Regions from separate parts of the Marinomonas rhizomae genome, predicted to be linked through region 3. Evidence: predicted binding sites of a transcription regulator. Region 3 holds the regulator's gene; each other region holds the start of a gene.
The links. The regulator LexA, encoded in region 3, represses DNA repair genes until DNA is damaged. The targets are predictions, from matches to a motif close to TACTGTNTANNTANACAGTA.

Region 1 (7,187 bases), 1.2 Mb from region 3:
ATGGATAAGAATCGGTGTTTGGCCATTAGGACAAGCATCGGCTTCAGGCACTTCATCACCATTAACTAAATAAGTTGATAGCTCAAGAATACCCGCCAACACATGCTTAGTGCGTAAAGCTGTGTGGTATGCGATCACCCCACCCTGTGAAAAACCCGCCAAAACAATTCGATTTGCAGCAATGCCTTTATCAATTTGATCTTGTATTAACCGCTCAACTTGCAGGCATGATTCTTCGATATTTTCCATATCGACTTTACGCTCTAACGTCATCTCATAGATATCATACCAAGCACGCATTTCCATACCACCATTGACTGTAACAGGACGACGTGGAGCATGAGGAAAAACAAAACGCACTTTCAATGTTGGCAATAAAGATAAAGCTGGAACCAAAGACTCGAAATCATGACCATCTGATCCAAGGCCATGCAACCAAATAATAGCGGCATCAGGCTGCTCGTTTGTTTCCACTAAAACAGAGGGCAATAATTCAGTCATTTTCAACACTCCAAAAAAAATAGGCTATCGCAATTCGCCATAGCCTATCATATTGACGTTTATCACTCGACACATTGAATCTACTACACTCGCTTTATAAACAAACTTTTGACGTTAAGGCTTAGTGCTCAACTGGGAAGCGCATTTCCATTACTTCCTGTTTTTCATTTAACTTAAATAGCACATCCGCCTTACTTGGCATCACAGCTAACATGTGTCGCGTCAGCCTTTCGTAATATTGCATGAATCGTTTCAACTCTTCTGAAGACATTACTTTCAAATCAATGGTATCTAGTAGGACACCATGAATATCATGAAGATGGTTTTCTAAAACCCGCTCTTGTTTATTACGCCAATGATAGACAACGTTGTAGTCTGGAGCCTGCATCCAAGCCATCAGATCAATTTGTGAAAATAACGACTTATAATCCTCTTTTAAGAGTTGATTCACTTTATTACGCCACAAACCATCGGCATCCATTTCCGCCTCAAGCTCATTCAATGCTTGACCCAAGCCTTCAACCATTGGCGGCGCACCAACACACCAACCTTCAAATAAAACAATATCAACAGGACCCTGAACCTCTTGCCATAAATGAACCGCTTTTCGGTCATCAATCGACTTATCAAAACGAGGAAACTTCATCACCTCCCCATCTTTAAGGTTTTTCAAGCGCTCAAAAAGAGAAAGAGCAAAGTCGACATCATGAGTTCCAGGCACACCTCGTACAGAAAACATTGGGGTTGTTTGATTGGCAAACTTCATCCGATCTTGCCGAGTGCTATATAAGTCGTCCAAACTGATTACAATACTGTTCAGGTCAAACCCCTTCTTTAATATTCGACTAATAACACTACAAAATGTGGTTTTCCCACACCCTTGAGCACCACCAACACCAACAACTAAAGGCCCTTTCCCAGAATGCGCTTTTTGACTTAGCCAACTAGAAAAAGGGAGATACAATTCATCCATTTGATCGACCAAAGAAGCATCTGCATACAAACAACTCAATGTTTGCTCCACTTCAAAACGCAACCTATGCGACAAAGGGTCAGGCATACTTAAATTTGTATAATCAAACTTACTCTGTTGTTTCAACATAATGAGCACCTCCGAATTATTCATTCTTCAGTATAGTTAGAAGCTGCAAAATTGGTTGGAATTTACATTTTTAAACAAAAGGTAAATTCAACTGATGTGGTTCTGGTGGCGATAATCGATACCCTACACCAATCAAACGAACTGGACGCCGAGAGCGAGAATACGCCTGCTGCAAAAGTTGTGAAAACACCTCATCTGACAATTTAGCCTTAATTGGCTGCTCAATCGTGGTTTGCTTAAAATCGTCAAATTTCACTTTAAGATAATATTTACTTAGCTGTGACTCAAAGTTTCTTCCTGTCATCCGTTTTTTTAAATCTGCAAGCAAAAGAGGCAAAACAGCCTGACAGGCCGGAAGATCAAGTAAGTCTTTTGAAAACGTATGCTCCACAGAAACACTTTTCCTTTCACGAGAAACAGTTACTGGTCGGTCATCAATCCCAAGGGCAAACTGCGATAACCGAAATGCCATACTACCAAAGCTTTTCTGCAAAACCGAAAAGTCCAAAGCCTGCAAATCAGAGCATTTAAAGACTCCCAATGCGGCTAATTTTTCTTGCGCTACGCGACCAATACCAGAAATAAACTTAACAGGGACATTAGAAACAAATTCAAACTGCTTTGCTGGTGTAACCACAGTCAAACCATCTGGCTTATCCCAATCACTCGCCACTTTCGCAATAAATTTGTTTGTCGCCACGCCAGCCGATACAGTAATCCCTACTTCTTTGGATATTCGTGAACGAATTTCTTCTGCTATTCGTGTTGCACTACCTTGAAAGTCCGTTGTATTCGTTACATCCAAATAAGCTTCATCCAATGATAAAGGCTCAATAACATCGGTAAAATCACGAAAAATGGCGTGCATTTGCTCTGAGGCAATTCGATATTTATTCATATTTCCAGGTATCACTAACAATGCAGGACAAAGTCGCTTAGCGACTGACGTTGGCATAGCAGAACGCACACCAAAAACACGAGCCGCGTAGTTAGCGGTCGACAACACACTTCGACCACTTTCAGGGCCACCAATTGCAATAGGAACATCACGCAGACCAGGGTCGTCGCGCATCTCTATCGCTGCGTAAAAACAATCAGCATCGATATGAATAATCTTACGATTCTGCAATGTAACACCCGAAAAGCACTGTATAAAAAAACAGTTTATACCATTTCAAAAAGACCTTCATCCCCTATAAAAATTGTAAAGACACTTCTAGAAAAAACCTACAGACCGTAAAATAATTAAGCAAATCTTAAAAAACACATGAAAAGAACAGTTTTATTACAAAAATCAAAGAAAAAGTGCTTTTTTAAGCCCCCAAACATGGACGCTGTAGAGCAAAATGGTTTACATTTTGTCCATCGGATTAGGCATATTGAAAAATAAAGCTTTTTTGAACAAACTACGAATAGTTACACCTGAAGCGATTCATCGCTTAGTTGAAAAGCACACCATTTAAATTTAGTGGCTACTAGACTCAGGATATTAATGTAAGGACTTCCATACAAGGGCACCACCATGACACTATCACTTCGAATATTTTTTATAGCCATAGGTGCCATCACCCTAGCGGGTTGTCAAAACCTCGGTCAACAAAGCGCCGCCGGCACAACTTGTACAACCGTCGCACCTTGTAATGGCAACATAGTTGGCAATGGTTCTGGTCGTTATACACAACCACAGAACGGTACTTTGCAAAGCGGCGCTTTAAATGCCAACAACAGCATTGCCGTTATTAAACAAGAACCCGTCATTGTGACAGCTACAGGCTATGCCGCAATGATGACAAATAAACGCCTAACCAAATCTCAGGCGCGCATTATGACACTACGCAGCTCTATGCTAGACGCATATCGAAACCTATCAGAGCGTGTTTATGGTTTAAAAATTGATGGTTCAAGCTCCTTGAGTAACATGGTCATGCAAAACGATGAATTAAGAACCTATGTTGATGCCTACCTAGTGGGAGCGAAAGTTGTCTCTCAGCGCGAGCACGAAGACGGTACATTCGAAACTGTTGTAGAGATGGCCTTACAAGAGAACTTCCGCCAGTGCTTAAGCTCTTCAAACATCCAATCTGATCCAAACTGCAGAATTCAACCAGGATACCGCGCCATTAATGTTGAAAACGCCACTCCGACGACCAACTTTTATAGCATTGAGTAAACAATGTTTGTCTTAATTCGATTACTCGCTGCTACGTTAAGCATTCTTCTGTGCTGTACCGCTTATGCAAGAAGCGTTGATGCAAAAGGTGAAGCCGTCATTTATGACAACGATATTGCCGATGCTCGCTACAGAGCAACTCAACAAGCGATTAAACAAGCGGTTCTTGAGTCTAGTTCCAGAGTTAATGTTAAAGATGAGCTTTATAATGGCGAATTAGAGTCAAATTTGGAAATTAGGAGCTCTGGCCGTGTACAGCAAGCCCGGATTATTTCCGAAGAACAAGATGGAGACTTCCTTACTGTTATTGCTCGTGTAGACGTTACTCCTGATTCACAATGCAGCACAGGCCCAACCAATTACTACAAAAAAACCATTGGCATTACTGGTTTCGAATTACAAGTTCCACAGCAAGCTAGATTGGGTGAACTAAGTAATATTTCCAGAGAATTACCAAAAGATTTAGCTAACGAAATAAATAAAAAAGGCTACCTAAGAGCCCTAACAGCAACCAATATTGCCATCTACCCAGACCTTATCAATGCCCCTTCATCTACCAACTACGATGGCTCACTGACAAATGTCACTAGAATCAGTGAACAGCTTGGAGTCCAGTATATAATGAGTGGGGTTATTAGAGATATTGGAGAATCATACCTAAGATATCCAGACGACAAGAACGTAAAAGACTTATTAGATGAAGGAATTGATAAAGAAAGAAATTTTGTGGTCGATATCTATATATATGATGGATTTAGTGGTGCACTATTGTTCGAGCACCGTTATAGTGAAGTAGGCAACTGGGATGTGACTGATCATGCACGAATCGGTTTTGGAAGCGCGAAGTTTTGGACTGTACATTATGGTAAAGTTGTAGAACAAGCATTAAAAGAAAGTGCGTTAGATACCAGCGAGCAACTCAGGTGCCAGCCTTTTATTGCAAATATTTTTCGCACTGAAGGTAATAGAATACATATATCAGCAGGGTCGCTGGCAGGAATTAAACAAGGCGATAAATTCAATGTTTATCGTCGCTACGAGGTTTTCAACCAGTTACAATCAGCTCAAACTCAGCTGAATAACGCCAATATCAGTGTTACAATCAAGCAAGTACAACCCAACTTTTCTGTTGGGGAACTTGTTGTTGACTCTCACATACTAAACGTGCAACAACAAGATGTTGTAATTGCTTGGTAATTTTTACAAAATGACGCCCTACATACTAATGGCGATTTTTATTTTTTAGGACACATATAATGAATAACGAACTACTACACCACTTAGAACAACGCATCAATGACGCCGTAGAAGAAATCTCCTCCCTACGCAAACGAATTTCAGAATTAGAAATGCAAAACTACGAGCTAAGCGAAGAAAAAAGCGAAATTGAAAAAACTTTAAATCAAACAAAAGAACAACAGTCTAATTGGGAGTCATCTCTTTCCCAAATGCTAAATAGACTAAACCAAATGGACGACAAACAATGAAATCACTTCTACTTGCAACTTTAGTTCTAGTTAGTGCTCACGCATCTGCTCAAGACCAAATTGCGAGTCTAATTACTTTCGAGTCGACCGCAGCACGACCAAACAGTGACACCAATCATAGTAATATCACGTCTATCATTAATGCAGAAATGGAATACACTTTACCAGAAAACATTTCCTTCTATGGCGGTTTCTCATTTGTATTGGGCGAACAATTTGAAAGCTCGGTTACTGTAGGATCTCGCTTTTATAGCGCCACACCAGCATTTCAAATATTTCCAGGCGTCCCGATGTGGTCCTTTATAGGCGGTGGCATTTCATTCCTTGATGACATGGTATATTACCCAGAAGCAGGCTTTCGTATCGCAACTTCCAACACGTCACGAATGGATATTTTTGTTAAAATTTTAAACAGCAGCAACAAAACCTATGACAAACATGTCATGATTGGTGCAGGACTTACTTTCTAAGTAAAATGAAGTTACTACCTCTTTTCGGCGCTAGTTTGCTAATAACAACGATTTACGTATGGTGGCAAAGTGAGAGCTATATCTCCGTCACGCTGCCAAATGAAAATCAGCGAAAAGAAATGATTGGCACAAGCAATACACCCAGTATTCCGCTGACTCCAATAAAAAATTGAGCCTTGTGTCTTTATGGAACAACTTATTGCTAAACTCGAAGCAAGGATTAACTGGCTAACACAGCAGCTAGAAGATGCGAACGAGGAAATACAAAGATTAAAGGAAAAGAACGATCCTTCCATTGAGTACAGCGCTTCAATGGACCTATTGCAACACATGGCCGATCGCTCAACTGAAGATCAATTGCAGCTCTACATTGAAGACTCTCTTGATCTTTTAAACGACGCATCAGCCCCGGAGCAAGCAATAAAATCAGACGCAGTTGAATATCAACTTAACTTTGACTTATTGCACGAGCATGCTGAAAGCAGCACCACAACCACGACAACAGAACAGATTGATTACATGACCACACAACAACCTGAGCTTAACGGCTTGCAAGAAGACGACAAACTAGTCGATACCGACACTAGCGTACAAGAAGCAAGCGACAGCACGACAGAGATAGCGACTTTGACGCCGGAACAAAGAAAACGTCAAAAAAATCAAAAGAACAATCGCCGTCTAATCAAATTGCTTGAAGACCGTTACCCCAAAGCGTTTGACTGGAATCAACCCAAGCCTCTAAAAGTCGGCATAGACAAAGATATGGTGCTGGATGAAGACTTTAACGCTAGCAAACAAAAACGCGCTCTTGCCGCTTATACGCGCTCAGACAGATACAAGAAATGCCTTCAGTCTGGTCAGCCACGAATCGATTTAGAAGGCGTTGCCGTTAATAACGAGCCAGCTTTGCCTGAATCCATGATTCCAGCAAAAGCCAAAACAGCGACAACCAGCAGACCCACAAAAGAAAGACCAGCTCAACCTAATCGCAACAATGTAAAAGCGCAGCCTAAGAATAAAACACACTCAAAACCTAAATCATCCCCAAAAAGCGCACCTAAGCAAGAAGATATTTATGACAATTTATCTCCTGAAGAGCGCATGAAGGCTAAATTAGAAAAATTACTAAATAAATCTTAAAAAAGTGTTTACATAGTAGGGCGCGATGTATATTATACGTCGCGCTGCTGTGGAGGGGTTCCCGAGTGGCCAAAGGGAGCAGATTGTAAATCTGCCACGAAAGTTTCGGTGGTTCGAATCCACCTCCCTCCACCATTAGCAGTTTCTACTTAAGATTCAACACCTTATCATGCTCACTAAGAATTCCTTACACAACAAATTCATTACCATTTCTCAGCTACCATAGATAAAACAAAACCTTATCAACAATTTTATCCACAACAGAAACCTAAGCCAAAACCCACAATACAAACACCCACCATTAGAGCACACAAGCC
Region 2 (7,187 bases), 1.8 Mb from region 3:
GCTGTATCGTGAGCTGAAGGTTGACCCAAAACAAGCTAGGGCCAACCGTGCAGCGAAAACAACGAAAGATTAGTTGTTTTTGATTTGTGTTAAAACGCCATCTTTGAAAGTGAGCACTAGGTCGGTTACATCACTTGTTTGGGTTTCTGGTGTGGCGTACAAAGCAGTATATAGGTAATGCCATTCGTTTGGCTTGAAGGTGTCTCTTAGCATTGGGTTACCCAGTAGGTAAGTTACCTGAGATTCAGACATGCCAATTTGTAACTGAGATAGCTGTTCTTTCGTTACAAGGTTTCCTTGTGTTACCGGAACCTTGTAAGGTGGTGGAAATAAACTGCATGCGCTGAGTGAAAGCGCTGCGCATAATAGTAAAACTGATTTTTTCATTTGTATTATCCTTACTCTGGTGTGCTAATGATAAAGTAATTATCAACAAGATCGAATAGAGAATGACTCATGACTAGCGAAAATCAAGAGCTAAAGAAAGCGGGACTTAAGGTAACTCTTCCACGAGTTAAAATTTTACAAATTCTTGAAGGTGCGGGCGACCGCCATATGAGTGCTGATGACGTCTATCGCACTCTGCTTGATCAAGGTGAAGATGTTGGTCTGGCAACAGTTTACCGTGTGCTAACTCAGTTTGAAACTGCAGGTTTGGTACAACGTCATCATTTTGAAGCAGGCACCGCTGTTTTTGAATTGGCGAAGGGGGATCATCACGATCACATGATTTGTCTAGAAACAGGCAGAGTCATTGAATTTGTTGATCCAATCATTGAAAAGCGCCAGCATGAAATCGCTGAAGAGCATGGCTTTGATATTGAAGACCACAGCTTAATTCTTTACGTGCGTCCAAAGAAGAAATAAACGTTTACATCCCATCAGGATGTAAATGAGAAGGGCCTAAATAGCAGAGTTTAGGCCCTTTTTTCGTTTTTACTCTTTCTCGATGACTGGCTGAGGCTACTGCAGTTGGACGTTACCAAGCATCTCGCGTGCGTGCGCTAGGGTTTGCTCTGTGAGTTCTAGACCACCTAATAGGCGTGCAATCTCTTGTGTGCGATCTTGATCCTTGAGTAGCTCTACTTGAGACGAGGTAGCCTCATCTTCAACCAGTTTGCTGACGCGTAAATGCTGATTGCCTTGGGCCGCCACTTGCGCCAAGTGAGTAACACAAAAGACTTGGCCACGTTTGCCAACAGAGCGCAGCATGCGACCAACCACCTCGGCGATGCCGCCGCTGATGCCCACGTCGACTTCATCAAATACCAGTGTTGGAATAATTGATGTATGAGCGGTAACCACTTGAATGCCTAAACTAATACGTGACAATTCACCGCCTGAGGCAACTTTGCGCAATGGCTGTGCGGGTTGTCCTGGGTTGGATGCGATCATGTATTCGATGTCTTCAAAACCATTGGCAGAAACTTGATTGAGCGGTTGGCATTGAATAAAGAAGCGCGCATGTGGCATGCCTAATCCATGTATTTGCTCTTCGACTTGTTGTGCTAATTCGTCTTTGGCGATAATGCGTTTTTCAGTCAATGTGGTCGCAAGCGCTGTGAGTTTTTCATAGGCTTGCTCTTCTTTTTCTTTGAGTGACTCTAAGCTTTCTTCACTGCCTTGTAGGCTGTTCAATTCCGCTTCGACACTTTCACGAAGGGAGATAAGGCCTTCTGGCAAGGTTCTGTGTTTACGAGCTGTGTCGTAAATATCAGAAAGACGTTGTTCTATATCGCTTAGACGTTCTGGGTTTTGTTCTAACGTGTCTTGGTAATGGTGCAGGCTGTCCGCGGCTTCTTGGGCTTGGATTAATGCCACATTCATCATTTCTAGTGCGTTTTCTAGTTCTTTGGTGGCCGGACGAATTTGGCTGGCGCTATTAATGGCTTGGTGCAATAAAGAGCAGACATTGCCTTCGTCGCTATCAATCAAAATACCGCTGGCTTGATAGGCTTTAAATTGAGAGTCAGCAATGTTCGATAAAAACGCTTGTTCGTTTTCTAGCGCTTCGATTTCACCTTCTTTTAGGTCAAGCTGTTGCAACTCTTGTGCTTGGTAAGACAAAAGTTGGATTTTGGCATCTTGTTCCGATGAGCGGTTTTGCTGAGCTGATAATTCTTCTTTGAGTTGTCGCCACGTTGAGTATTGCAGACTGACTTTTTTACTCAACTCCGTTAGTTGGCCATATTCATCTAGCTGTTGTCTTTGGGCGTTCTTTTTAAGTAACGACTGATGCTCGTGTTGTCCGTGGATATCGACCAGTTGGCTACCGACGTCTTTTAGGTCACTTAACGTGCAAGGGCGGCCATTGATGTACGCTTTGGAGCGACCTTCTTTGCTGATTACACGGCGTAAGATGCAGTGCTGATCGTGCTCTAAATCTCTTTCTTCTAGCCATTTATGGACGTGCGGATAATGTTGTATATCAAAGCTGGCACTTATATCGGCTTTTTTTTGTCCATGTCTTACAACGGCAGCATCGGTACGATCACCTAAACAAAGCGATAAGGCATCCACCATAATGGATTTGCCTGCTCCTGTTTCACCTGAGATCACGGTCATGCCTTTTTTGAATTCCAGTTCTAGGGATTCAACAATGGCGAAGTTGGAAATAGCGATGCTGGTCAGCATAGAGTGCTCCAAAGAGAGAATATATTTATATGGTTATTTATACAGTACTTGGTTGTTTTTTGACAAGTACTGTCAGTAAATTAAATTCCCATGAAATTAATACGGCTATAGTGTTGAAAGGTAAAAAGCTGTCCCCATATAACCTGCACAGACAAAGAATTGTTTCTGTTATTTGGAGTTGAAGAATGAGTGAGCAGCAAAAAAATCCTAATCTAGACGCGGAGCAAGATTTGAAAAGCGAAACGCAAAACGAATCAGTAGAAGAACTTTTAGAGCCTGAAGTAGAGACTTTAGAAGAAGTGACTGAAAATGATGAACTTGCAAAAGCGTTAGAAGAAGTCGCTCAGTATAAAGAAGCGGCACTTCGCGCTCATGCAGATGCACAAAATGTACGTCGTCGTGCAGAACAAGATGTCGAAAAAGCGCACAAATTTGGTTTAGAAAAGTTTGCTAAATCTATTGTGAACGTGGCGGACAATCTTGAGCGCGCTTTAACTTCTGCGCCAGACACAGGTGAGTCTGACCCTGTTCGTGAAGGTGTAGAACTGACGTTGAAAGATTTGCTTGAGACATTGGCTCGTTTTGAAGTGAAAGTGGTTGATCCACACGGCGAACCGTTCAATCCTGAGTTGCATCAAGCGATCACTATGGTGCCAAACCCTGAACTAGAAGCAAACACCGTTATGGATGTCGTGCAGAAGGGTTACACAATCAATGGCCGCTTATTGCGCCCAGCAATGGTTGTGGTTTCAAGCGCCGCTTAAAAATACTGTCATTTTTTTGACACTGGACGCTTGAAATACTTTTAAGCGTACCCAAATACAGAATTATCATCGTCATAAACGAATTTATTGGAGATACAAACCATGGGTAGAATCATTGGTATTGACTTAGGTACAACGAACTCTTGTGTTGCCGTATTGGATGGCGAAAAAGCTCGCGTTATTGAAAACGCTGAAGGCGATCGCACCACACCTTCTATCGTCGCATTTTCTGATGACGGTGAAGTTCTGGTTGGTCAATCTGCTAAGCGTCAAGCGGTAACAAACCCAACAAATACTTTGTTCGCGGTTAAGCGTTTGATCGGTCGTAAGTTTAAAGACGACGTGGTTCAAAAAGACATCTCTATGGTGCCTTACAAAATTATTTCTGCGGACAACGGTGACGCTTGGGTAGAAGTAAAAGGCGACAAAAAAGCACCACCACAAATTTCTGCTGAAGTTCTTAAGAAAATGAAGAAGACAGCAGAAGACTATCTAGGCGAGAAAGTAACAGAAGCGGTTATTACGGTTCCTGCTTACTTCAACGATTCTCAGCGCCAAGCTACAAAAGATGCGGGTAAAATTGCAGGTCTTGAAGTGAAACGTATTATCAACGAGCCAACAGCGGCTGCCTTGGCTTACGGCCTAGACAAGAGCTCTGGTGATTCTACTATCGCGGTTTATGACCTTGGTGGTGGTACGTTCGATATCTCTATCATCGAAATTGCTGACGTAGATGGCGAAAAGCAATTCGAAGTATTGTCTACAAACGGTGATACTTTCCTAGGTGGTGAAGATTTCGATATGCGCGTAATCGAATACCTAGCAGCAGAATTCAAGAAAACGTCTGGTATCGATCTACACAATGATCCACTAGCGCTACAACGTTTGAAAGAAGCGGGTGAAAAAGCGAAAGTTGAGTTGTCTTCTTCTTCTCAAACAGAAGTTAACTTGCCTTACATCACTGCTGACGCAACGGGCCCTAAACACTTGAACGTTAAATTGACTCGTTCTAAGTTGGAGTCTTTGGTTGAAGAGCTTGTGATGAAGTCTCTTGAGCCTTGCCGTCAAGCATTGAAAGATGCAGACCTTTCTGCTTCTGATATCGACGAAGTTATCTTGGTTGGTGGTCAGACTCGTATGCCACTAGTACAAGCGAAAGTAACGGAATTCTTCGGTAAAGAGCCACGTAAAGACGTGAACCCTGACGAAGCTGTTGCAATTGGTGCTTCTATTCAAGGTGCGGTACTTTCTGGTGATGTTAAAGACGTGCTTCTTCTAGACGTTACGCCTCTGTCTCTAGGTATCGAGACAATGGGTGGTGTAATGACGGCATTGATCGAGAAAAACACGACGATTCCTACTAAGAAATCTCAGACGTTCTCGACAGCAGAAGACAATCAAAATGCGGTAACAATCCACGCATTACAAGGCGAGCGTAAGCAAGCGTCTCAGAACAAATCTCTAGGTCGTTTCGACTTGGCTGACATTCCACCTGCTCCACGTGGTGTGCCACAAATCGAAGTAAGCTTCGATATCGATGCCAACGGTATCTTGAGTGTATCTGCGAAAGACAAGGCGACTGGTAAAGAACAGTCTATCGTTATCAAATCGTCTTCTGGTTTGAGCGATGAAGAAGTTGAAAAAATGGTTCAAGACGCTGAAGCGAATGCTGAAGAAGATCGTAAGTTCGAAGAGCTTGTACAAGTTCGTAACACAGCTGACGGCATGATTCACGCTACTCGTAAAACTTTGACTGATGCTGGCGATAAAGCAACAGCGGAAGAGAAAGAAGCGATTGAAACAGCGATCACTGAACTTGAAGAAGCGCTAACGTCTAACGACAAAGAGAAGATCGAAGAGAAAACAAATGCGTTGACTCAAGCATCTGGTACTTTGGCTCAGAAGATGTACGCAGAAGCTGAAGCCGGTGAGCAACCAGCTGAAGGCGAACAAGCTAAGTCTCAGGATGATGCGGTAGACGCGGAATTCGAAGAAGTGAAAGAAGACAAAAAATAAGCGCTAAGCTCTTATTTCCCCATTAATCATGGGGCTGTTTATAGCGAGCACGGTTTTAGACCGTGCTTTGCTATTTAAACTGTTTTAAATTGATTAGTTTTAAGCGGCATATATTTCAATTTCAGTTTTTTGATTCATACCTTCGTTTGAAACTCTTCAATTCATATTTTTAATTCAGACTTTTCAATTCGGGACTCCTGCGATGAGCAAAAGAGACTATTACGACGTTCTTGGGGTGGCCAAAGACGCGGATAAGAAAGACATTAAAAAAGCTTATCGTTCTTTAGCGAATAAGTACCACCCAGATAAGAACCCAGACAACCCAGAAGCACTTGATAAGTTCAAAGAGCTGGCTGAAGCCTATGAAATATTGTCTTCTGATGACAAGCGCGCTGCCTACGACCGATTCGGTCATGACGGTGTAAATGGTCAAGCTGGTGGCTATGGCGGCGGCGCTGGAGCGGGTGGTTTTAGTGATATTTTTGGTGATGTATTCGGTGATATTTTTGGCGGCGGTGGTGGCGGTCAAAGTCGAACTCGTCGCGGCTCCGATTTACGTTACACCTTAGAGCTTGATCTTGAACAAGCGGTTTGGGGATGCGAAGAAAAAATCCGCATACCAACCTTAGTAAACTGTAAGACTTGTGATGGTTCTGGTGCTAAGAAAGGTTCGACACCTAAGACGTGTGGAACTTGTGGTGGTGCGGGTCAAGTACGTATGTCACAAGGCTTTTTCTCTGTTCAACAGGCTTGTCCAGAATGTCATGGCGCAGGCCAAGTGATCAGTGATCCTTGCCGAGATTGTCATGGTCAAGGCCGTGTTCAAGAATATAAAACGCTGAATGTTAAAATTCCTGCTGGCGTAGATACGGGCGATCGTATTCGTTTGTCAGGTGAAGGTGAAGCGGGAACTCAGGGTGGTCCAGCGGGTGATTTGTTTGTTCAGGTCTCTGTTAAGCCACATGCTATTTTTGAGCGCGATGGTGCGAACTTATATTGTGAAGTGCCTATTAGCTTTACAACAGCGGCATTGGGTGGCGAAATTGATGTACCGACGCTAGATGGTCGTGTTCGACTAAAAGTCACTGCTGAGTGTCAGTCAGGTAAATTGTTCCGTCTACGTAACAAGGGCGTTAAGCCTGTTCGTGGTGGCCCAGTAGGGGACTTGATTTGTAAGGCTGTTGTTGAAACGCCGGTGAATCTTACTTCTCGCCAAAAAGAGCTGTTTACGGAATTGGCTGATAGCATGGGGGAAGGTACTGACCATTCTCCTAAGCAAAAAAGCTGGTTTGATGGTGTAAAACGTTTCTTTGATGATATTAAGAAATAGCTATTTTACTGTTGCAGTAATATAGAAGAAGGCGCCAATTTGGCGCCTTTTTTGTTTGATCTGAAGTACGATTTTGACCTTATTTTTTCAGGTTATTTTGAATGGTGTCTGTGTACCATTCTTGGAAGTTCATTACACCGAATTCGAATGTTTCAGAGTATGGGCCCGGTTGGTAACCTATGGAGTTAATCCCCAATTGGTTTTCCTCACCAAGAATTCTGTCTTGATCATTAGTGGCATCCCAAACTTGGCGTAGTCGATCTGGGTCGTAATCTTCACCTTCCACTGCGTCTTTATGCACGAACCATTTCGTGGTCACCATAGACTCTTGTGCGGAGATCGGCAGTACGCGGAACACAATAAAGTGGTCAGATTGCATGTGATTCCAAGAGTTGGGTAGGTGCAGTATACGCATAGAGCCAAGCTCAGGGTTTTTGATGTTG
Region 3 (7,187 bases):
AAAGTGGTGTTCTAAATTCATCTTATCTCACTTAAAAATTAAGCGATTTTTATAAAGATGTATCTACCATGTATTCACAGCGGATACTCTCACCGACGACTCTTTCGATTTCAGGAATCATGAAAGAATCATCTTCGCTGGCAAAGCTTACTGATTTACCCATTTCACCACCACGACCAGTACGACCAATGCGATGCACGTAATCTTCTGGATCTTCTGGTAATGAGTAATTAACCACTAGCTCTACGTTATCTACGTGAATTCCACGCCCAGCAACATCAGTAGCAACAAGTACTTGAATGGTGCCATCTTTGAAATTAGCCAAGGTTTTCACTCGTTTATCTTGTGCCACTTCGCCAGATAAAATCGCGCAATTAATATTTGCCTTGCGCAAACGCTCATACAGATCACGAGTTTCATCACGACGGTTAGCAAAAATGATAGTACGTTGTCCGCCATTTTTTTCGATCAACTGTTGCAATACCGGCCACTTCTGATCTGCTTCTACAGTATAGATGACCTGATCAATATTTTGGTTTGTCGCCTCTTTGGGCACAACAGAGACTTCTTTTGGAAAGTAGGTCCACTGTTGCGCTAGTGCCTGTATGTCTTTAGGGAAGGTCGCACTAAACAACATAGTTTGTCTTGTTTCTTTATGTGGCGTCATACGAATAATGCTTTTCACATCCGGAATAAAGCCCATGGACAGCATGCGGTCAGCCTCATCAAGCACTAAACATTCCACTTTACCCAATTGCACTTTGCGGCTACGAGCAAAGTCCAACAAACGACCAGGTGTTGCAACCAAGATATCAACATTTTCTGTTTCTAATGCAATTTTCTGTTTTTCATAGCTCAAACCGCCAACCAAAGTCACGACATTCAAATGACAATTTGAGGTTAACTTCACCGCTTCATCAGCGATCTGTATCGCCAACTCACGCGTCGGTGCGATAATCAAACCACGAGCAAAATTATTCGCTCGTTTTTCTTCCAGCGGATAATCAAGAAAATCACTAATCATTGCTATGAGAAATGCAGCCGTTTTACCCGTACCCGTTTGTGCTTGACCAATAATGTCATAACCCAAGAGCGTCATCGGTAAGGTTTCTGCCTGAATTTCACTGCAGTATTCAAACCCCATTTCAGAAATAGACTTTATCACTCGATCAGGAAGGTTTAAGTCATGGAAGCGCATCTTGCCCTCAACTTCCGCCACCGGAAAGTCTTCAATAGACCAAACTTTAGAGTTTGCATTACCTGTAGGCTTAGTATCATTGCTTGCTTGCGTATCAGCCTGAACACTTGCCGTATTATCATCTTGCTTTTTTGGACGCTTATTTGGGCGACGTGTACGTTTTGGCTTTGGTTTTGCTGTCGTTTCTTGTGGTGCTTCTTGAGTTTGGTTTTCCATATTGGAATCTATACGCTTCTATTGTGTTTTGAGGTTAATAATCTGTGCTAGGAGTGTACCTAATTGGTAAAGCTTTATCACCCCTTGCGTACCAAACTACTGATACTTATACGGTGGTAGGCTATTAATTAACTGCGACCCGTATCGTTTTGTGCGTAAGCGCTTATCTAAAATATGTATTTCACCAGAGTCTTTTTCACTTCTTAAAAGACGCCCAGTTGCCTGCACTAAACGCAGAGACGCATCCGGTATAGTAATTTCCATGAACGGATTACCACCACGCTTTTGAATCCATTCAGCGAGTGTCGCTTCAACAGGATCATCTGGCACCGCAAAAGGAATTTTGGCGATGTATACACAGGTCAAATAATCACCGGGCAGATCCACTCCTTCCGCAAAACTGGCTAAACCGAGCAGCAAACTGCCTTTCCCGTCATCAATGCGGGATTTATGGGAATCTAAAATTACACGTTTAGATTGCTCACCTTGCATCAAAAGTATTTCTTGCAGTCCAGCCGAAACAGACTGAGCCACTTCCTCCATCTGACGACGAGAAGAAAACAGCACCAAACTGCCCTTTTCTGTGTTCACATGTTCATTTAAGTAAGCAACAATCTCGGCAGTATGCTGTTCTACTCGGTTTGGCTCATGCTCCATATTCGGCACCACCAAAAGACCATTTTCTTGGAAATTAAACGGGCTTATGACACGCAGATATTCGCTTTCCCGCGGTACGCCTGAGCGCATATTAAAACGATGAAATTGATTTAGCGCTGTCAACGTTGCCGAGGTCACTACAGCACCAAAGCATTTGTCCCAAAGCTGCTGCCTTAAGGTATTGGCTGCAAGTATTGGAGATGCGCCCAGTTCAATATCTTGTTCCATTCCTTGACCGGACAAAACTAACCAGCGAGCATTTGGCGGGAAATTCTGATCATCTACTGTTGAGTAAAGTCGCCACAAGCCAACACATTGCTCCAGACGCCCCATAACAACACCCAAAATAGGCTGCCAAGTTTCCGCCGTTTCAGGCGTCACTCCCATGCCTTCATTTTGCTTCGTTTTTTTACACTCGTCTTGAATACTTTCTATATTGTTAAATAGTTTTTGATAGGACGTTTGTAGGCTATAAGCCAACTGGCGCAATTCATCTGGCACCTGACCAAATTCAAACCGATGTTGATTGTTTTCTTGATCCAAACCCAACCCCTGAATATAAGGAGCCAAGCCTTGTTGCGCATATTGGATAAAGTTAACAATACTTTGTATTTGCTGTGGGATTTTTAACAAAAGCTGGCCAGTCAAACTGACATCATCGGTTAACTCCTGCTTTAAGTTAACTAGATTTTTCTCCAGTTGACGTAACCAAGTAATACTTTGTTGTAAACGAACTTCATGACGGAAATGTCCAATAGCCTTATCAGGAAGATGATGCCCCTCATCAAAAACGTAGATAGTTTCTTTTGGTGGGGTAAGAATCGCACCACCACCCAATGACAAGTCTGCCAACACCAAATCATGGTTAGCTACAATCACATCCGCGACTTCAATCTCAGCGCGCGCTTTAAAAAACGGACAAGCGGAATAATTAGCGCAATTTCGATTAGTACACTGCTGATGATCGGTTGTTAAACGTCGCCAATCCTGGTCTCGAACAATGCCAGACCAGTTATCTTTATCACCATCCCATTCACCTTTTGACAAAGCGGCATCCATTTCTTGATAAAGAACAGTATTAACGTCATCTGAGTGAAGGTGCTGTTCAAATAGGCCCGCAAACATATCCTCCATGGCCAGCTCTTCTGATCCTAAAAAACCTTCGAGGTTATTCAAGCAAAGATAGCGGCCTCGGCCTTTAGCAAGCGTGTACTTGAACGAGAGTTCAGTATGCTCAAGCAAGTCTGGTAATTCTTTATGTAAAATCTGCTCTTGGAGTGCAACTGTCGCAGTAGAAATAATTAATTTGAGGCCACGTGCCTTAGCAATTGGTATTGCGGCAAGACAATACGACAGGGTTTTACCCGTACCCGTACCCGCCTCAATTACGGCAACATGCTTCTCTTCAAGGCGTTCGCCCTCAGAACCTTGTCTAATGTTGCCCAAGGTTCGAGCGATTGCACCAATCATCTGGCGCTGTCCAGCCCTTGGTTTATGGGACTTCGCATCCAAAGATGCTCGGTATGCAAGTTGAATCTGTTTTTTTAGTTCGTCTGAAAGCATTTATATCATTGAGTATAGTTAGGAATGCTGTATATAATAACAGTAACTGTATAAACAACCAGATAACCTATGATTAAATTAACCAAAAGACAATCTGACGTACTAGAAACCATTCGCGAATTTATAAGTGAAACAGGTTTTCCACCGACTAGAGCAGAAATAGCACGCCGGCTTGGGTTTAAATCCCCAAATGCAGCCGAAGAGCACCTAAAAGCCCTATGCAAAAAAGGCGCTATAGAGATGCTTTCTGGCGCATCTAGAGGAATACGCTTAGTCGATCGCGCATCAAATGATGAGCCCGTTGACGACCTTGGCTTACCTGTCATAGGCAAAGTCGCTGCAGGTTACCCTATTTTGGCTCAGGAAAACATTGCTTCGCATGTAAACATTCCAGCGAGTATGTTTTCTCCGCAAGCGGATTACTTCTTGTCTGTATCAGGCACTAGCATGAAAGATATTGGCATAATGGAAGGTGATCTCTTAGCCGTTCACAAAACCACCACCGTGCGCAATGGACAAATTGTGGTTGCTCGTATTGGTGACGAAGTAACCGTTAAGCGTTTCGAGCAGAAAGGCAGTATCGTTAGGCTCATTCCTGAAAACGAAGAGTTCAGCGACATCCTTGTTGACCTTGAAAGCGAAGAGTTTGCAATTGAAGGCCTATCGGTAGGTGTCATTCGCCAAGGACTTTGAATACTCCCATTCGCTTCAACACTAGATAAATAAAAAAGCGAAGCTTCTGCTTCGCTTTTTTATTTGAACCTATATTGCATCAATCAGTTTCATTACAGCTGATTTAGGGTCGCTTATTCAGTGCAAAATTTTAGGACGAAAATCTTCATCATCAAGATATTCCGAGTCATCGTCATAAAACGAATCATCCGAATAAACAAAATCAATGCCTGCATGAAACATACATTTCGCTAATTCAAAATAACGATCCTTTAGATAAGACCGAGTATCATCCGATATTTGCAATGTTGCTAATGGAACGGTTTCCTCACCATCTTCACTGGCTGGACGCAGCACGATATCGCCGTTATCTAGCTCAACAATTTCTAGGTAGGATTCTTTCATATTTAATACTCTGACGACTCTTCTCTAAAACGTAATACTAATTCAACCAACTTGGCTAAATATAAACTCACGGAAGCTCCCGCATCACTTCCACGCCCTATCAGGTTGTCGCTTTGAACCGCTGATGATATAGACGCACGACACTCGAACTGAACCAAATACGCCAGATCCAATTGATAGCACCAAGAATTACTATGTGCTAGCAAATCAGCCAACTCAGCCAATACAGGAACAACGATTTGCTTGTTTTCAGACTCTGCCAGCAGCTTAGCAACGTCCAAGGATCCAGATAAAGAATAAGCAGCGGTTACTTCTTTTAACAAGCCGTTAAGAGCACTTCTCAACTGGAAAATAGCCGAGCTTTCTAGCCCGACTTTCAACCACACTTCATCAGTGTCTTGACTCTGCTTAATAAAACGCCTTGCCGTGTCCAGTTTTTGATTGGTTACGCTGGCTAAACTGGCACCACTCATTTTTTCTTACCTTCCTCAACAACCCATTTAGAACCAACATAAAATGCTTTCCAGCCTGTTGGTTTACCCTCATCGTTCTCCGTCATGACGTATTGCTCTTTCGTCTTACGGCTATAACGAATGATGGCTGGACGACCTTCGGAATCCTTTACTGGTGCTTTGGCAAAGAAATGGTATTTCGGGTCGATTTGATCCATATAAGGAAGCAGCTCTTTTACCATAGGCGCTCTTGTTTCCCGCTTGCGAGGGAACTGACTAGCAGCAAGGAATAAGCCCGTCGCACCATCACGAAGCACATAGTGATCTTCCACTTTCTGACAAGCAAGGTCAGGCATTGGCACAGGATCCATCTTCGGCGGCGCAGCTTCACCACTTTTCAGCAGCTTACGAGTGTTTTTGCACTCCTCGTTTGTACAGCCAAAGTATTTACCAAAGCGGCCTGTTTTAAGCTGCATTTCTGATTCACATTTATCGCATTCAAGCGTAGGACCGTCATAGCCTTTAATCTTGAAAACACCATGCTCAACTTCATAACCAGAACAAGCTGGGTTGTTACCACACACATGAAGCTTACGGCGCTCATCCATTAAGTAACTGTCCATAGCGGATCCGCAAATCTTACAACGATGTTTATTGATCAGCGCTTTAGACTCGCCTTCTTCATCATCGACCGCTATTGCTTCATCACCACGGGTCAGGTTTATGGTTGCTTTACAACGCTCTTTTGGCGGCAATACATAACCAGAACAAGACATAAACACACCAGTACTAGCTGTACGAATCTGCATAGGTCTAGAGCATGTCGGGCATTCAATATCCGTTGGAGTCGGCTCATTTGGCATCATACCGCCATCTGGCGATTCCGCTTTAGCAAGCACAGAACTAAAATCTTTATAAAATGCATTAAGCGTTTTAATCCAATCTTTATGACCTTCAGCAATGTCATCTAACTGCTCTTCCATTTGAGCCGTAAAGCTGAAATTCATCAAAGAATTAAAGCTATCAACCAAACGTTCAGTAACAATATCACCCATTTTTTCAGCATAAAAACGACGATTTTCAACACGCACATAGCCACGATCTTGAATCGTAGAAATAATAGATGCGTAAGTTGATGGACGACCAATTCCACGCTTTTCGAGCTCTTTCACCAAACTTGCTTCACTAAAACGCGCTACAGGTTTAGTAAAATGCTGTTCAGGTAGCAACTCTTTAAGATCGAGATATTCACCCTGACCAACATCTGGCAAGATGTTATCTTCGCCTTTTTTAGCGACTGTCTGCATGGCACGAGTGTAACCATCAAAGCGTAAGATACGACCTTTCGCCTTGAATTCGTATTCGCCTGTAGTGACTGTGATAGTCGTCGACGTGTATTCCGCTGGCGTCATTTGACACGCCATAAATTGACTGCGGATCAAGTCGTATAAACGATGAGCGTCTTTTTCCATACCAAGCAAGTCATCAACACGTACATTTACATCAGAAGGTCGAATGGCTTCGTGAGCCTCTTGCGCACCTTCTTTGCTGCTGTAGCGGATAGGATCTGCTGGCAGATATGCTTCACCAAAGTTAGAAAGAATATAGCCTCTCAACGCCTCTACCGCATCAACACTTAAGTTTGTCGAGTCAGTACGCATATAGGTAATGTAACCACCTTCATACAGACGCTGAGCAAGCATCATGGTCTTCTTAACACCATAGCCCAAGCGCGTACTTGCTGCCTGCTGTAACGTAGAGGTGATAAACGGCGCAGAAGGTTTACTGCTGGTTGGTTTATCTTCTCGGCTGCTAACGAGGTATTTTGCATCATTTAAACGAGCAACATGCTCATCCGATTGAGCCTTGTTAACAGGACGATATTCTTTGTCTTGATATTTTGCCGCTTCAAACTTAATAACGTCTTTTGAAGGCGTAGCAAGCATGGCATCCAATTCCCAAAATTCATCAGGAACAAATGCACGAATCTCTTTTTCACGCTCAACGATTAAACGCACTGCAAC

Region 1: a site for LexA is predicted at 2,749-2,768, ahead of dinB (DNA polymerase IV). Genes of this name have one in related genera too.
Region 2: a site for LexA is predicted at 2,662-2,681, ahead of recN (DNA repair protein RecN). Genes of this name have one in related genera too.

Annotation. Positions count from the first base shown of each region.
Region 1 is NZ_CP073343.1:816,119-823,305, reverse strand. It holds gene KDW99_RS03775 (alpha/beta hydrolase) at 1-501, opposite strand, end outside; gene KDW99_RS03770 (hypothetical protein) at 623-1,603, opposite strand; gene dinB (DNA polymerase IV) at 1,674-2,732, opposite strand; gene KDW99_RS03760 (LPP20 family lipoprotein) at 3,126-3,773, shown strand; gene KDW99_RS03755 (flagellar assembly protein T N-terminal domain-containing protein) at 3,777-4,970, shown strand; gene KDW99_RS03750 (cell division protein ZapB) at 5,030-5,260, shown strand; gene KDW99_RS03745 (hypothetical protein) at 5,257-5,730, shown strand; gene KDW99_RS03740 (ProQ/FINO family protein) at 5,917-6,870, shown strand; tRNA gene KDW99_RS03735 (tRNA-Tyr) at 6,922-7,005, shown strand.
Region 2 is NZ_CP073343.1:3,830,163-3,837,349, reverse strand. It holds gene KDW99_RS18045 (RnfH family protein) at 1-73, shown strand, start outside; gene KDW99_RS18040 (outer membrane protein assembly factor BamE) at 70-387, opposite strand; gene fur (ferric iron uptake transcriptional regulator) at 457-867, shown strand; gene recN (DNA repair protein RecN) at 964-2,634, opposite strand; gene grpE (nucleotide exchange factor GrpE) at 2,820-3,398, shown strand; gene dnaK (molecular chaperone DnaK) at 3,501-5,414, shown strand; gene dnaJ (molecular chaperone DnaJ) at 5,617-6,744, shown strand; gene KDW99_RS18010 (aromatic ring-hydroxylating oxygenase subunit alpha) at 6,824-7,187, opposite strand, start outside.
Region 3 is NZ_CP073343.1:2,029,666-2,036,852, reverse strand. It holds gene KDW99_RS09635 (protein adenylyltransferase SelO) at 1-21, opposite strand, end outside; gene KDW99_RS09630 (DEAD/DEAH box helicase) at 50-1,414, opposite strand; gene dinG (ATP-dependent DNA helicase DinG) at 1,511-3,634, opposite strand; gene lexA (transcriptional repressor LexA) at 3,704-4,327, shown strand; gene KDW99_RS09615 (hypothetical protein) at 4,445-4,711, opposite strand; gene KDW99_RS09610 (DUF6586 family protein) at 4,714-5,184, opposite strand; gene topA (type I DNA topoisomerase) at 5,181-7,187, opposite strand, start outside.